2 regions of the Mesorhizobium sp. U510 genome follow, and region 1 is predicted to be linked to the other one. Evidence: riboswitches for the same ligand, from Rfam matches in the RefSeq annotation. Region 1 holds a riboswitch; the other holds the start of a gene.

What was found. A riboswitch is a leader RNA that binds a small molecule or an ion and turns the genes downstream of it on or off. The one in region 1 is predicted to bind glycine.
Region 2: it holds a riboswitch for glycine, as region 1 does, so the genes downstream of both, ACLGL5_RS11870 (D-amino acid dehydrogenase) here and gcvT (glycine cleavage system aminomethyltransferase GcvT) in region 1, are expected to answer to the same signal.

Annotation. Positions count from the first base shown of each region.
Region 1 covers NZ_CP180532.1:4,815,575-4,823,660, forward strand. Annotated here, with positions in the region: gene ACLGL5_RS25085 (cytochrome b/b6 domain-containing protein) at 1-700, shown strand, start outside; gene ACLGL5_RS25090 (molybdopterin-binding protein) at 702-1,511, shown strand; gene ACLGL5_RS25095 (GNAT family N-acetyltransferase) at 1,511-1,948, shown strand; gene ACLGL5_RS25100 (hypothetical protein) at 1,945-2,946, opposite strand; glycine riboswitch at 3,224-3,310, shown strand; gene gcvT (glycine cleavage system aminomethyltransferase GcvT) at 3,460-4,560, shown strand; gene gcvH (glycine cleavage system protein GcvH) at 4,566-4,934, shown strand; gene gcvP (aminomethyl-transferring glycine dehydrogenase) at 4,950-7,763, shown strand; gene ACLGL5_RS25120 (GGDEF domain-containing protein) at 7,764-8,086, opposite strand, start outside.
Region 2 covers NZ_CP180532.1:2,067,561-2,075,646, reverse strand. Annotated here, with positions in the region: gene ACLGL5_RS11880 (Lrp/AsnC family transcriptional regulator) at 1-248, opposite strand, end outside; partial or broken gene ACLGL5_RS11875 (IS110 family RNA-guided transposase) at 601-1,114, opposite strand; gene ACLGL5_RS11870 (D-amino acid dehydrogenase) at 1,298-2,539, opposite strand; glycine riboswitch at 2,679-2,769, opposite strand; partial or broken gene ACLGL5_RS11865 (IS701 family transposase) at 2,933-3,157, opposite strand; gene ACLGL5_RS11860 (iron-sulfur cluster assembly accessory protein) at 4,051-4,371, shown strand; gene ACLGL5_RS11855 (hypothetical protein) at 4,660-4,824, shown strand; gene ACLGL5_RS11850 (1-aminocyclopropane-1-carboxylate deaminase) at 5,403-6,416, opposite strand; gene ACLGL5_RS11845 (S8/S53 family peptidase) at 6,819-7,778, opposite strand; gene ACLGL5_RS11840 (S8/S53 family peptidase) at 7,999-8,086, opposite strand, start outside.

The DNA.
Region 1 (8,086 bases):
CGGCAAGCAATCCGGCTTCGGCTACAACAACACCATTTTCGAAATCGGCGCCGAAAACACGAGCGCCGGGCCGCGCGGCTTCACCGAGATCTTCGGGCACCGCTTCGACACGACGGGCGTGCTCGGCTGGTCGGGTCCGCCAGGCAACGAGACGGCGCGTGGCTTCCCGTCCTGGGCGACCATCCCGTCCTATTATGACCTCGGCACCGCCCGCGTCGTGCATTTCTTCTTCGCCTGGATCCTGACGACGACCTTGATCGTCTGGCTGGTCGCCAGCCTGGTCAACGGCCATATCAGGCGCGATCTCGCCCCGCGCCTCGACGACCTCAAGCGGCTGCCGCGGGACATAGTCGACCACGCGAAGCTGAAATTCCATCACACACGTGAATACAACACACTGCAGAAGATGGCCTATGGCGGTGTGCTGTTCGTGCTGTTGCCGCTGATGATCATCACCGGCCTTGCCATGTCGCCCAGCATGAATTCGGTGCTGCCTTTCCTCAACGAAGTGCTCGGCGGCCGGCAGACGGCGCGCACCATTCATTTCACCGTCATGCTGCTGCTGGTCGGCTTCTTCATCATCCACATTCTGATGATCCTGGCCGCCGGCCCGATCAACGAATTGCGCTCGATCATCACCGGCTGGTACCGCACCGACCCTCCCGCGCATGACGACAAGACGACCGAGAGGAGTGCCTGACATGGCGAAGTTTGAGATCAGCCCCAATTTTCAGATCAGTCGAAGGAAATTCCTGACTGCCGCCAGCCTTGGCGCCTCGGGTATCATGCTGTCGGGCTGCGACGCTTTCGACAGCCAGTTGAGCATCGGCAGCGGCCTGCGCAGTTTCCTCGAAAACGCCAATGGGCTGACATATCGCGCGCAACGCCTGCTTGCCGGCCGTGACGCGCTGGCACCGGAATTCACCGAGGCCGATATCCGCCAGCCGCAGCGGCCGAACGGCGTTACCGCCCCTGACGACGACACCTACAAGGGCCTGCTCGCCAACAATTTCGCCGACTGGCGGCTGGAAGTCTCGGGCCTCGTCGAAAAGCCGCTGTCGCTCAGCCGCGAGCAGCTTCAGAACATGCCGAGCCGCACGCAGATCACCCGCCACGACTGCGTCGAGGGCTGGAGCTGCATCGCCAAATGGACCGGCACGCCGTTGTCGCAGGTGCTCGACCAGGCGGTGGTCAAGCCGCAGGCGCGTTACGTCATGTTCCACTGCCTCGACACGATCGACCGCAGCCTATCCGGCGACATCAAATATTACGGCACGATCGACCTGATCGACGCCCGCCATCCGCAGACGATCCTCGCCTACGGCCTGAACGGCAAACCGCTCCCGGTCGAAAACGGCGCCCCGTTGCGCGTCCGCGTCGAACGCCAACTCGGCTATAAGATGCCGAAATATCTCTACAAGATCGAGTTGGTCGACGGCTTCGCCAATGTCGGCGGCGGCCGCGGCGGCTATTGGGAAGACAATGGCTATGACTGGTATGGCGGGATTTGATGACCACCCGCATACAGGCCGAGCACGATCTTTCGCCGATCGAGTTGAGTTCACTCGAGGAACGCCTCCACAACGACAACCGACGCGCGACGGGCTGCGCCGATTACCGGGGACTGGCTTTCGTTATTCGTGACTGTGCAGGACATGCGATCGGCGTTGCCGCCGGCTACTCTTGGGCGAGCACGTCCGAGCTGACATTGATGTGGATTGACGAGGCCTATCGCGGTCGCGGCTATGCAAGGCAGTTGCTCAGCGCTTTTGTCGCTGAGGCAACGGTTCGAGGAGTCAGGAGAATTTGGGTCTCCAGCCACGACTTCCAGGCACCGGGCCTCTACGAGAAGGCTGGCTTCCGGCGCATCGCCGAACTCGCGGAATGGCCCGAAGGCCACTCCAACATCATCCTTTGTAAAACGACAGCAGCGGACGGTGCACTTTAGGCAACCTTCTCAAGCAGCGGCCTCAATGCCGGATGTATCTCCGGCGAGGCATGCTTGATCAGGGTCAGCAGCGCGCGCTCGTTCTCGTACAGAGGCCTATCCACGCCGATATGCTCGACCAGCCATTTGGCTTCGCCGGCATCGATCGTCTCGGCACGGCGGGCCAGGGCCTCGGCCGCCCTGTTCTTGGCCTCCCATTCGGCCTCGATGTCATCGGGGGACCGATAGGCCTCGATGATGCCAGCAAGGCTGCCGGAGACCATGCGGCTGAAGAACCCGCCGATTGCCGGCTCGGCATGTTCGAGGAAGCTCTCCTGGCGCAGCGCCACGTCGCGGGTCGGCGCCTCATAGCCGGCCGAACACATGACGAAATTGGCGATCGCCTTGACGAAAAGGTCGTTCCAGGACGGATCGTTCTTGGCCTGGGCGGTGTGCTCGTTGATCCTGAACAGCACCTCGGCCTCGCCGCGGGTGATGGCGATGTTGCCGTCGCCGCCATGGGCGTAGAGGATGCGGCGCAGCAGCTCGACTTCCGCCTTGGCGATCAGTCCGGGCACCAACACGCCGCCCAGCATCAGCGGCCCCTTGCCGTCGATAACGGCATGCGCGACCTGCTCCAGCGCATAGACGCAAAGCTTGCTCGGCGAGGATCTCGCCTTTTCCAGCACATGGACCAGCAATTCGAGTTCGGTGCGGCTGTCGACCATGCCGTCGCGCGAAATAGTGCGGACCAGCCAATCGGCATTGTCCTGCGAAATATAGCCGGACGGCTTCTCCTGGTGGACGATGTAGTCGGTCACCGCCTCGACGAAGAAAGGTGCCCACTCCGCGCATTTGTCCTGGGCCGTCTGGTCGAGAGCGAACAGCGCCTCGGCCTCGCCTCGCGTCACCACGCCATCGGCGAACACGTCGCGGCGCAGCATCACCACATCCTCCGGGGCAATGCGATTCTTCGAGGTCAGCCCCGCCACCGGCGCGCTCATGATCAATTCGCCCATTGTCGTCCCCGTCCGCCCCAAAGCGTTACATCGGCCCGCTATATCAGGAGTGTCTTGAAAAACCGGCAAACGGCGTGGTTAGCGAAGACTTGCCGGCCAGTGCATGTCGCCCAAAAGTGCGCAGCGGTTTTGGGAAAACGACATGCATCAAACAAAGAGCTAAAGCGCATCACCTGAATCCGTTTCATCGCGACGCACCTTTAGATGTCGCTGGGAGGTGACAAGGTGTCGCCGACGGGCTATGGATGGCACGTCGAGGGCTCGGGATTCTGAGTCCTACCTGTTTGCGGGAGAGAGCAGCGAGAGCTGCCGCCGAAGGGGAAATCGCCCGAAATCTCTCAGGCAAAAGAACCGTAGACGGGAAAGACACTCTGGAAAGTCGGGGCTTGCCCCCGCGCCGAAGGTGTAAGCGCCGCTGACAGAGTTCCGGCTGCGCGAGTCTCTCAGGCTTCAGACAGAGGGGCACGGACTGGTCGCCATTCGCGGCCGATTGCGTGCGACTCTGGAGACGACATGACGGGCGACGATAGCAAACACCTTCCCCTCGAAGATATCCACACAGCCGCCGGTGCGCGCTTCGGCGCCTTCGCCGGCTGGTCGATGCCGCTGACCTATCCGGCCGGCGTTATGAAGGAGCACCTGCACACCCGCGAGCATGCCGGTCTCTTCGATATCTCGCATATGAAACTGTTCGAGGTCAGCGGGCCGCAAGCGGTTGCGCTGCTCGACCGCGCTTGCCCCTTGGATGCCGGCGCGCTCGAAATCTCGCAGTCGAAACTGTCCTTCTTCCTCAATGAGGCCGGCGGCATCCTCGACGACCTGATCGTCACCCGGCTCGGCGATACAAGGTTCATGGTGGTCGCCAATGCCGGCAACGCCGCCGCCGACGAGAAGCATCTGCGTGAACTGGCCGCGAATTTCGATGTGAAGGTCGAGCCGCTCGACCGCGTCTTCCTGGCCATCCAGGGACCCGAGGCCTGGGCAGTCCTGTCCCGTGCCGGCATCGAGACCGGCTCGCTGCTGTTCATGCACGGGGTCGAGCCGCGGAAAGACTGGTTCATGAGCCGGTCGGGTTACACCGGCGAGGACGGTTTCGAGATCGGCCTGCCGGAGGCGGACGCGCGTGATTTGGTCACGAAGCTGCTCGAGGATGAACGCGTTCTGTGGATCGGCCTTGCCGCGCGCGACAGCCTGCGGCTTGAGGCCGGCCTCTGCCTGCATGGCCAGGACATCACGCCGGAGACCGACCCGGCCGCCGCCGCGCTGATGTGGGCAATTCCCAAGGACATCAGAGCTTCCGGCGCCTTTATCGGCGCCGACGCCTTGCGCGCCGCCGTCGAACGCGGCCCGGCGCAAAAGCGCGTCGGCCTGAAGCCGGAAGGCCGCCAGCCGGTGCGCGCCGGTGCCGCCCTGTTCGATGCCGACGGCAATCACGCCGGCCATGTCACGTCAGGCGGCTTTGGCCCCTCGGCCGGCCATCCGGTCGCCATGGGCTATGTCGCCGCAGCGCTGGCAAAGCCCGGCACACGGTTGTTCGCCGACGTACGCGGCACGAAGATCCCCGTCGATATCAGCTCCCTGCCCTTCACCCCTCATCGCTACCGCAAAGGATGAACTCCATGGCAACGACCTATTTCACATCAGATCACGAATGGCTCCGCGTCGAAGGCGGTATCGCCACGGTCGGCATCACCGACTACGCGCAGGAGCAGCTCGGCGACCTCGTTTTCGTCGAACTGCCGGAGATCGGAAAGAAGCTGACCAAGGGCGACACCGCCGTCGTGGTCGAATCCGTCAAGGCGGCCTCCGACGTTTACGCGCCGGTTGACGGCGAGATCACCGAGGCCAACGGCACGCTGTCTTCCGACCCGTCGCTGGTCAACTCCGCGGCAACCGGCGCAGGCTGGCTGTGGAAGATGAAGCTTGCCGACGAAAGCCAGCTCGCCGGCCTCATGGACGAGGCCGCCTACAAAGCCCATATCGCCTGAAATCAGGACTTAGAGATGATGACCACAGCACTTACCCCCTTCTCGGCCCGTCATATCGGTCCTGGCGTGAACGATGTCAGAGCCATGCTTGCGGTGATCGGCGTCCCTTCCGTCGAGACGCTGATCAGCCAGGCCGTGCCGCAGTCGATTCGCCTCGACCTGCCGCTGACCTTGCCCGCGCCGGCCAGCGAGGCCGAAGCGCTGGCCGAATTGTCGGCCACCATGGCGAAGAACACCGTGCTGAAGAGCTTCATCGGCGCCGGCTATCACGGCGTCCACGTGCCGCCGGTCATCCAGCGCAATCTGTTCGAGAATCCGGCCTGGTACACGGCCTACACGCCCTATCAGGCCGAGATCAGCCAGGGCCGTCTGGAAATGCTGTTCAATTTCCAGACCTTGGTCACCGAATTGACCGGACTGCCGGTGGCATCCGCCTCGCTGCTCGATGAAGCAACCGCTGTCGCCGAAGCGGTCGGCATTGCGCTGCGCCACCACCGCGACAAGCGCAGCAAGGTTGCGTTCGCCGGCACGCCGCATCCGCAGACGCTGGATGTGGTGCGCACCCGCGCCGAACCGCTCGGCATCGAGATCGACGGCGAGACCATCGACGACAACACCGCTGCCCTGCTCGTCTCCTGGCCCGACACCTTTGGCGTCTATGGCGACCACAAGGCCGCGATCGACAAGGCCCGCGCCACCGGTACCATCGTCGTCTTCATCGCCGATCCGCTGGGCCTGACGCTGACCGATGCGCCGGCGAAACTCGGCGCCGACATCGCCGTCGGCCCGATGCAGCGGTTTGGCGTGCCGATGGGCTTTGGCGGCCCACATGCCGCTTACTGCGCCGTCTCCGATAAGCTGACGCGTCTGATGCCCGGCCGCCTCGTCGGCCAATCGACCGACAGCAAGGGCCGGCCCGGATACCGCCTTGCCTTGCAAACGCGCGAACAGCATATCCGCCGCGACAAGGCGACCTCCAACATCTGCACCGCGCAGGCGCTGCTCGCCAACATGGCGACGGCCTATGCCATCTGGCACGGCCCCGCCGGGCTGCAGGCGATCGCCGGACGCATCCACGCTCTGGCAAACCGTCTGGCGAGCGGCCTCAAGGCGGCGGGCGTTTCGGTGCTCGGCGCCAGCCGCTTCGACACGGTGACGGTGGAGGCGAAAGGCAAGGCCGCGCAAATCGCCGACGCTGCCGAAAAGACCGGCCGGCTGCTGCGCGTCCTCGACACCGACCATGTCGGCATCGCCTTCGACGAGACCTCGACAGACGCCGATCTCGACGCGATCGCTTCCCTGTTCGGCGCCAAGGCTGCCTCCTCGGCCGACAGCACCGTTCCCGGCAAGCCGCGTGGAAAGGAGTTTCTGACCCAGCCGGTCTTCAACGAGAACAAGTCGGAGACCGACATGATGCGCCTGCTGCGCCGGTTGGCCGACAAGGATCTGGCGCTCGACCGCTCCATGATCCCGCTCGGATCCTGCACCATGAAGCTCAACGCGGCGGCCGAAATGATGCCGGTGAGTTGGCCAAGCATCGCCAATCTGCATCCCTTCGCACCGGCCAGCCATTCGGCCGGCTATCGCGCCATGATCGGCGAGCTGGAAGGCTGGCTGTCCGAAATCACCGGCTTCGACGCGGTCAGCCTGCAGCCCAATGCCGGCAGCCAGGGCGAATATGCCGGCCTGCTCGCCATCCGCGCCTATCACCGCTCGCGCGGCGAAGGCCATCGCACGGTCTGCCTGATCCCCTCTTCCGCGCATGGCACCAATCCGGCGAGTGCGGCGATGGCCGGCATGAGCGTCGTCGTCGTGCGCTGCCTGGAAGACGGCAATATCGACATGGACGATATGCGGGCCAAGGCCAACGAGCATTCCAAGAATCTCGCGGCGCTGATGTTCACCTATCCCTCGACGCATGGCGTCTATGAAGAAGGCGCGCGCCACCTCTGCGCCCTCATCCACGAGCATGGCGGCCAGGTCTATTTCGACGGCGCCAACCTCAACGCGCTGGTCGCGCTCGCCCGGCCCGCCGATATCGGCGCCGATGTCTGCCATATGAACCTGCACAAGACCTTCTGCATCCCGCATGGCGGCGGCGGCCCCGGCATCGGCCCGATCGGCGTCAAGGCGCATCTGAAGCCCTATCTGCCGGGCCATGTCACCGAAGGCTCGGCGCATGCCGTGTCGGCGGCACCCTTCGGCAGCGCTTCCATCCTGCCGATCACCTGGATGTATATCCGCATGATGGGCGCCGCCGGATTGAAGCAGGCCACGGAGACCGCCATCATCTCGGCCAACTATGTGGCGACACGGCTCGCGCCGCACTTCCCGCTGCTCTACAAGGGCCGGCACGATCGCATCGCGCATGAGTGCATCCTCGATACCCGCGTGCTCAAGGACAGCGCCGGCATCAGTGTCGATGACATCGCCAAGCGCCTGATCGACTATGGCTTCCACGCGCCGACCATGTCGTTTCCGGTCGCCGGCACGCTGATGGTCGAGCCGACGGAATCCGAGCCGAAGCGCGAACTCGACCGCTTCTGCGAGGCGATGATCGCCATTGCCGGCGAAGCGGCGAAAGTCGCCAGGGGCGACTGGCCCTTGGCCGACAACCCGCTGGTCAACGCGCCGCACACCGCCGCCGAGACGCTGGCAGGCCAGTGGACCCACCCCTACTCGCGCCTGGAAGCGGCCTATCCCGCGGGCGACGCCGATACGGCGGCCAAGTACTGGCCGCCGGTGTCGCGCATCGACAATGTCGCCGGCGACCGCAATCTGGTCTGCTCCTGCCCGCCGCTGTCGGATTACCTGGGCGCGGCTGAATAACTAGGCTGAGCGCAAGGCCGGCTTGACCGGTTCGGCCTGGCCCATTCTTTTGCCGCTGATGACGCAGTTTCGGCCGGCGCGCTTGGCCGCGTAGAGCGCGGCATCCGCCTCGGCCAGCACCTCGTCGAGGCTGCTGCCGTCGGCGCCGCCGAAGCCGATGCCGCCGCTGACCGTGCTGCGCAACGGACCGAGCGGGGTAGGAACGATTTCGGTGCCGAAGGCGACGCCGATCTTGCTGGCGAGATCATGGGCTCGCTCTTCCGTCATCCGCGACATGACGATGGCGAACTCCTCGCCACCCAGGCGAAAGGCGTCGACGCCGG
Region 2 (8,086 bases), 2.7 Mb from region 1:
TTGAACTCATCGACAAGGTCAAGACGCTCACGGTCGAGCTCCACCGTGACGACAACCGTGAGCAACTTACCAAAAGCCTTCGGATCCACCAGTGAGATGTCCGCAAGGATCACACCATCCAAACGCAGCTTGTTAACTCGACGCATACATGACGCTGCCGAAGAACCGACCAGTTCCGCCAGTTCGGCAAAAGAGAGCCGGTTGTTCTTTTGTAGAGCCTTAAGGATCCTTCGATCTAGGTCATCCATGACTAACGCCCGCTGTGATTGCAACCTGAATAATCGTCCTAAAGTGGTGCTGCAAACATTGCAGTTTGGCCTGAAAATTGAAATAGCTAAGTCAATCTTGACCTACGGACCGCAGGAATTCGCCGCCGCTAATGGTCCAAGAGTCCGTCAATGGGCGCTGCAAGCGCAGAGGCGGTGACGGGACCGATGCCGGGAACGCTCATCAGACGGCGCGCGGTCTCATCGGCTCTGGTGAGAGCCAGAATGGCCTGATCGCTTTGTCCGATCTCATGATCGAGTTCGTTCAGCCGACGCACGACAGGCAACAGCGCCGAGCGTATGATCGCCGGGTCATGTCGTTGCTTTCCATGATGAGAACCGCCAGACCACGAGCATTGTTCGGTCCCTGCGCGGCGATGATCCCGATCTCGGCCAGATGGCTGCGCAGTGCATTGAGCAGTTGCGTACGCTGTGCCACCAAAAGTTCGCGCACCTTATGGTGCATAAGCGCAGCCTGGTTCGCGACCGATCGCACCGGTACAAAACGCATGGAGGGCCGCGTCACCGCCTCGCAGATGGCCGCTGCATCAGCGGCGTCGTTCTTCTGGCGACTCACATAGGCCTTCACATACGCTGGCGGCATCAGCCGCACGTCATGGCCAAGACTTGCCAGTTCGCGAGCCCAATGATGAGCCGAGCCGCATGCTTCCATGCCGATCAGGCACGACGGTAGACGCTCGAAGAATGCCAGCACATCTTTGCGCCGCAGCGCACGAGACATGACGACACGGCCGGCAGCGTCGACAGCGTGGGACCTGGAAGACATGCTTGGCCAGATCGAGGCCGACAGTGGCTACAGCATTGAATTCGATGTCAGTCTTTTCCATGGACGGTGCTCCTTCAGATGAGTGCTCGACAGCAGCCATCTTTTCACGCCTCTCACCAGGATTGCGGATGCCCGTGCCCGGTAGCGCCTCGTCACGCATGAAGTCGTGCAGCTCCCGCGCGATTTTGAGCCCGGCAGTCTCGATGCGGACAGTGTTTAGCTGCTGGTGGTCCACCTTATCCTCCTATGCCACCAGTCGATTGTCGACAGGAAGATCTTTTGCGACGACCTCAGCCAACATCGCTGATGTCGCGGCAGACAGTGTCCAGCCAAGGTGCCCGTGGCCGGTGTTATAGTAAACGCCCGGCGCTTTCCCTTTGCCGACACGCGGCATCATGTTCGGCCTCATAGGACGGAGGCCCGCCCATGGCACGATGTGGTTCGTGTTGACGCCCGGGAAGAGTTGCCGCGTCCAGTCTACTAAAGGTCTTACCCGGTCATCCCTTATGTCCAGGTTCTGGCCGTTGAACTCTGCGGTCCCAGCCACACGGAAGCGCGCTTCGCCAAGCCGGCTGGTAACGATTTTGGCCCTATCGTCGAGGATGCTCACCCAGGGAGCGGCTTCCTGTGCCGCATTGCCCCCCAGCTGTATCGTGATCGAGTAGCCCTTGACAGGATAGATGTTGAGACGATCGCCCAGCATCGCCGCGAAGTCACGGCTGTTCGAGCCCGCGCATACGACGATCGCGTCGGCCTCGATAACCTGCGCCGGGGCAGCCTGGCTCGAGTACGTCACCCTGAAACGACCGCGTCGCTCAATTCTTGTCACCGACGCTTCGTAGTGGAAACTTCCACCGCGCCGTTCGCATGCTCGGGCCAAGCCGGTGGTGTACTTGTGGATGTCACCTGTTGAGTCCGAAGGCGTGTAGAACCCACCATAGAAAGCGCCTTGCAAGGCCGGCTCAATGGACGCGATCTCGCCAGGCGTGACCGGCCGCCTGTCAAGGCCTCCTTCGAGGAGGAGTTGGTTGACTTTCGTGCCGTGATCGAAGCCCGGCTTGTCCCAATAGACATGTAGAATCCCGCGACGAACGTGGTCGAAATCGATGCTTTCACGCTTAGCGATGTCGAAGATGTGCCTGCGCGCAGCGATAGCCAAACGGGTCGTGGCAACAGTATTCTCGCGGTACTTCGCGATATGGGATACAAATTCCGCAAGCCAGCTGTACTTGTGCCATGTCGGCGCCGGATTCATCAGGAGTGGCGCGTCGCGCCTCGCCATCCACTTAATGCCCTTTAAGATGGTCGACCAATGGTTCCAGACTTCCGCGTTGCTCGCCGAGAGCTGGCCGCCGTTTGCAAACGAAGTCTCCATTGCGGCATAGCGCTGACGCTCTAGCACGGTGACGTCATAGCCGTGGTCCAAAAGGGTATAGGCTGTCGACACACCGATAATGCCGGCACCAATCACAACAATCTTGGGCATTTCGCTCTCCAGACAAGACAATGGGTTCGGGCCAGTCGGCCCGCGGCTCTTCCCCAAATCTGTCACTGTACCTGAGAGCTTGACCGGGTGGCCCGGCTTTCCCCTTCGGTGGACGCTCCCGGCGTCTCTCTCCAGATTGTTCGGCAGCACGGTCGCTTGTACCTGAGAGTTTCCTTGGGGGGTTGCTCCGTCGGTGTCGGCAACATGCCGATCTCTCCCGTACTGCCTATTGAACGGTCTATTAATAGCTCCGTCCACCGATAGTTACAGCCCTAGCTCGCGGCTTAACGGTGAAACATGCCCATCATTTTCGCCAGCAAGCTGAAACGCGTGAACCGAGGATGCCCGTTTCTTCGGCAACCAGCGTCTCCAGCAAGACCATGCGATGCGGGTTCAATGCGTCGTTGTGCCAAGCGGTTTGCGATGCGGCGCACTTCCTGCGGGCTTGGGTGGGCTGGTGCCCCGCCGTTTCGTTTTTTGGGGCGTCGCGTTGTTGGCCTGATGGCGCACGGTTGCCATCATGGCGAAGGCCAGCATAACGAAGGAAACATGCCGATGCCAGCCGCGCCAGGATCTGGTCTCATTATGATCGAGGCAAAGCTCGTTCTTGGCCGCTTCGGCAGACGGCATCATCGGCTTGATTGCCGCCCAAATCTGGTCGAAATTACGATAGGCTATTATGCCCCCTCCTCATTGAGAACAGGAATGTCTGCTCTGGCATAGAACGCCAGCATGGGTCCGAGATCAAAGGTCGTTGCGGGCGCAAGCCTCTGGACCGACCGTGGCCATGTTTCGGTTGAGATGCCGTCGATCCCTCGCGCCAGCGTGCTGGCAAATCGGGGCATCAGCGGTGCGAGTGTCTGTGCCAGGATCCCAGCGGCGGTAGCCTGAAGCGCGAGCGAAGTGCGGGTGCGGGCGGGATAGAGACGTCGCGCCGCTGCTTCGATATGACGGCGAGACCGGGGCTCGCTCGAGTTTCGTTTTGGAACGCGGACGAGCCAGACCGCGAACTGGCGACAGAACTGGAACTGACCGCGGTCTCTAATCGCGGCCGTGGCGGCCGTGCCGGTGATTGGGCTGTTCCCTGGACGGCGCGTTGGCCCACCTGGCTTGACGGCATTTACAATGCCTTAGTCGGCCCTCGCGAGGTGACGGCCGCACCGCAGGCCACGGGCCGAGCACGGGCGCGATCGATGCGGTTATCGACCACCCGGTGTTCGCCACCTTACCGTGTGGTGACGATGCCGCGGCTTTTGGAGCGCAGCACGACTAAGAGTTCCACGCTTACAATGGTTAACATTCATATGATCGAAAACGCTGGCTCAGGCGACGACGCTAGCGATTTGCCCGATGCCGCTTTTTGTACGCAAGGTTTCACTCTGTTCGACATCCGACAATTGTTGATGTCAGACAGGGCGCCAAATCCTCTAACCAGTTGTTTTAATCGAATTTCTTCTCTGGCACATTCTGTGCTGCGCGGCTTGCGAATGCATCAGCAAGAAAATCGTCCCATGATCACACTCACTGAAAACGCCGTCGCCGCCGTCAAGGCCGCGCTTTCCCGCGCCGACGAACGGGCGGAAGGCTTTCGCATCAAGGTCGAGGCGGGCGGCTGCGCCGGCCTCAAATACCTGATGGGTCTGGAAAGCGTCTCGCGGGAGGGCGATGCCATCATGGAGACGGACGGGTTCAAGGTGTTCGTTGACGCAAACTCCCAGCCCCATCTCGCCGGCATGACCGTTGACTTCGTTACGGACCGGGAGTCCTCGGGCTTTGTCTTCGACAATCCCAATGCGCGGGACAAATGCGCCTGCGGCAAGTCCTTCGGCTAGCCGCCACAACGACACCTAATTTTGTGTGGAGTTCGGCCGAACGGGTTTTTTGCATCGAGCCTCGACGGTGGACCGAGCTACAAAACGTGCAGTGGGACATTTCCCACCTTTGCCGCGTCTCGTAAGCGCCCGGGCGATGGCAATGGCCAGATGCGACTTCCGGTTCCGGGCCACCAATCAGCACGCCATAGGACAAACGCTATCAAGGGCATCTGAACCGCCGGGAGGCGGCGGAGTTCGAGAGCCCCGGCGAGTTCCGCCGCGCGGCTGGCCTAGGCAGAGATTGCCTTGACCCTCAAGCTCAAGCAGCCCTCGGTCTCGAAGATCGAGAAGCGGGCCGATATGTATCTGCCGACACTCAAGGGGTACATAGAGGCGATTCGGGGGGACAACCCCCTCATCGTCGCCTCCCCTCGCGCGCCCCTCGGTATAGAGCAGGTCGGCGATATATAGCACCCAACCCCTCTCCACATGTAATGCTCAGCGCAAGGTGGACGAACCCGCCCGAAGGCCACGCGGGCCGGCTGGACGCGCCTTTTGGTCATAGATTGCCGAAGGGACGACGGTCTCGTCGACGCTCGCAATAGTATGAGCAATCCCTCGTTAAGCCGGATACCGACCTGCCCGCTGTCACGCTTGCGTGCGTTCGCGGGGACCCTCTTCCCTCGCCCATGCTGGCCCAGGAGTGTCCGACGATGTGCTCGCCAACGACGCTTGGTCACAGCTTCCATATCTGATCAAGTAGATGCCTCCGCGCCTGCGCGACATCTTCGGTGGCTTACAATTTATCAAATTTACGGCGATCATCGCCGCACCCGCAAAGCGACAAAAAACGTTAAACGGCCATGTCTGCTGCCTTCTTATGCGGCTCGAGGACACATTGAGCACAGGCAAATACTGGCAAGCATGCTAGCGCCACGACCTCACCTCGCGGCGGCAGTTAACGACCCACTGCGGTTTCCCAAAGGCCTTCGGACAAACTTGGCGCAGCGCTGTTACGCCAGGCACAGCACGTCGAGATCTGTCGAGCATCAGCCGTTGCGAAAGGTGTAGCCATAACCGTTGAGCGCCGGCGCGCCGCCGAGATGCGCGTAGAGTATCCTCGAGCCCTCTGGAAAAAAGCCTTTTTGGACGAGGTCAATCATCCCTTGCATCGATTTGCCTTCATAGACGGGATCGGTAATCATACCTTCGAGCCGCGCACACAGACGGATCGCATCCTTGGTTTCCTCGGATGGAATGCCGTACCGCGGGTGCGCGTAGTTCTCGAGCAACACCACGTCATCCTCGGCAAGTTCCGATCCGAGTTCGACGAGGGTCGCTGTATGTCGGGCAATGCTTAGCACCTGCGCCTTGGTCTTGGCCGGGATAGCAGAGGCATCAATACCGATCACGTTGCGCTGTCGACCGTCCTTGGCGAATCCGACGAGCATGCCGGCGTGCGTTGAACCGGTGACCGTGCAAACGACCATGTAGTCGAAGCCAAACCCTAGCTGTTCCTCCTGGGCGCGCACTTCCTCCGCGAACCCCACATAGCCGAGGCCTCCATTCGGGTGAACAGACGCGCCGGCCGGTATCGCATAGGGCCTGCCGCCCCTTGCCTTGACCTCATAGAGCGCTCTTTCCCAACTGTGCCGGATGCCGATGTCAAAGCCTTCGTCGACCAGGCGCACCTCTGCGCCCAAGATGCGGCTCAAGAGAATGTTGCCGACCCGGTCGTAGACGACATCCTCATGTGGAACCCAGCTCTCCTGGACCAGGAGACATTTCATGCCGATCTTGGCGGCAACGGCGGCGACCATGCGCGTGTGGTTGGACTGCACGCCGCCGATGGTGACGAGGGTATCGGCATCCGACGCGATCGCGTCGGGGATGATGTATTCGAGCTTGCGCAGCTTGTTGCCGCCGAACGCCAGACCGGAGTTGCAGTCCTCGCGTTTGGCGTAGATCTCCACCTTGCCGCCCAGATGCTTGCCGAGCCGGTCGAGCTTCTCGATGGGTGTGGGTCCAAAGGTGAGCGGGTAACGCTCGAATTTTTCCAGCATATTCTCTCCGGCGATGATCATTAAGCTGAAATAGCCCCGCAAAACTCGTTCCATAAGCGCCGCTTGGATTGGTCGGCCGCGCTTTCCGACCTTCCATCAGAGCCCTGGGGATTTCCACCGCTTTCCTTGCGATTGAGACGAAGCGATCCACATGCCGGCATGCTGCGGTGAGGCGACCATCGCCTAGCAAACCTACGACGACACGCGATCGGCATCTGCGTTTTTGCCAGCTTTGCGAGCGCAGGCAGACCGCCAACCAACAGACTTCGATAAAAACGCAGTGGTTCTTGTCTGCGATTGGACCGACATGAACCGCACAGTTGCCGAGGCGAATTCTGCGAGGCGATTTTTGTGGCGCTCAACGCCTCACAGAAGGTTCAGCTGCTCGATCGAAGTGCTCGTCTACCTGATCGAAACGGGTGCCAATGCCCTCGAAAGGCTGGCCTCGCCGCGGCCGTAAGTCTCCGGATTGTAGTTAACGAGCGTGTCGGTTCTAGCCGTATCCAGCAACTGATTAGTTATCTGTGTCGGTGTTGCTGACGTGAATTTGCTGCCCAGAATGGCGGCATAGCCTGCAACCACGGGTGCCGCGACAGACGTCCCGGATAGCCCAATCTTGTCACTATCGACCCCCACTGTCAGGAACTGGTTCTGCACCTCCGAATCTGAACCGGCGTAATTCGAATAGGAGGCGAGCTTTGCCTTGTTTTCGGGAGTGCCATTGCGCTCTAGCGCACCCACAAAGATTGCCGATTGCTTCCCAATCAGGTCGAGAGAAAGGAAATCAATATCCCCATCGGCAAGGGTATCTACCGCTACGGACCCGTTGCCGGCTGCCTTTGTGAAGACCGCAGCACCCGCCCGAGCCGCATCGACAATCGACTGCTCAAGCCGGTACCCGCTCACTGGTTCCTCAAGGCCATAGCTCAGATTAATGACATTGAGGCCCTGCTTCAGCGTGAGCGGAACTTGTTCCGAATAGTCAAGCTCGGTTATGTTTGCGCCAGGTGCGACCATGCCGGCTGCTTGAGCGACCCACTGCCCATGTTGCCGCCATTGGGAGCCATGGCCGAGATCCCCCTCCTGTCCCATGTTACTTGTGAAGTCATCTATGACAGTTACCGACACGCCAGACCCATTATAGCCCGAGGCCCATGCTGCGCCGACGTCCGGGCTCATCCAGCAAAAGGTGCCATCGGCATTTTGTGGGCAACGCGAGCTGCTGCCGTCCATGGCTGGCCTTGCAGCTCCTCCATCGCCGGCGAGCCTGGATTGGAGGTCATCGGCGAAACCGGGTGGTGCCGACGTCCATAGGACAAGACTGGCAAGGTACGCCACCGGCAACAATCGCTTCATCTGCATTCAACTCTCCTGTTTGAACTGTTCTTCATCAACAAGACGAAGCGTTTCACCATGGCTAGAACACCTCTGAACCAGAGCCCGATGTTCAGCGGATTCAGATGAGCGTTCGCCAGGTATTTCAACGTGTCCGCCAGCCGGAGCAGCGACGCCACAGACGGCAATTCACAGCCTGGGCGCCGCGATCCACCCACGTTCGGGCGCATGAGGGTAGGGTGGCAGTCTAGTGGATCGAAACGGGTGCCAGCGCCCTCGAAAGGCTGGCTTCGCCGCGGCCGTAAGTCGCCGGATTGTAGTTGACGAGCGTATCG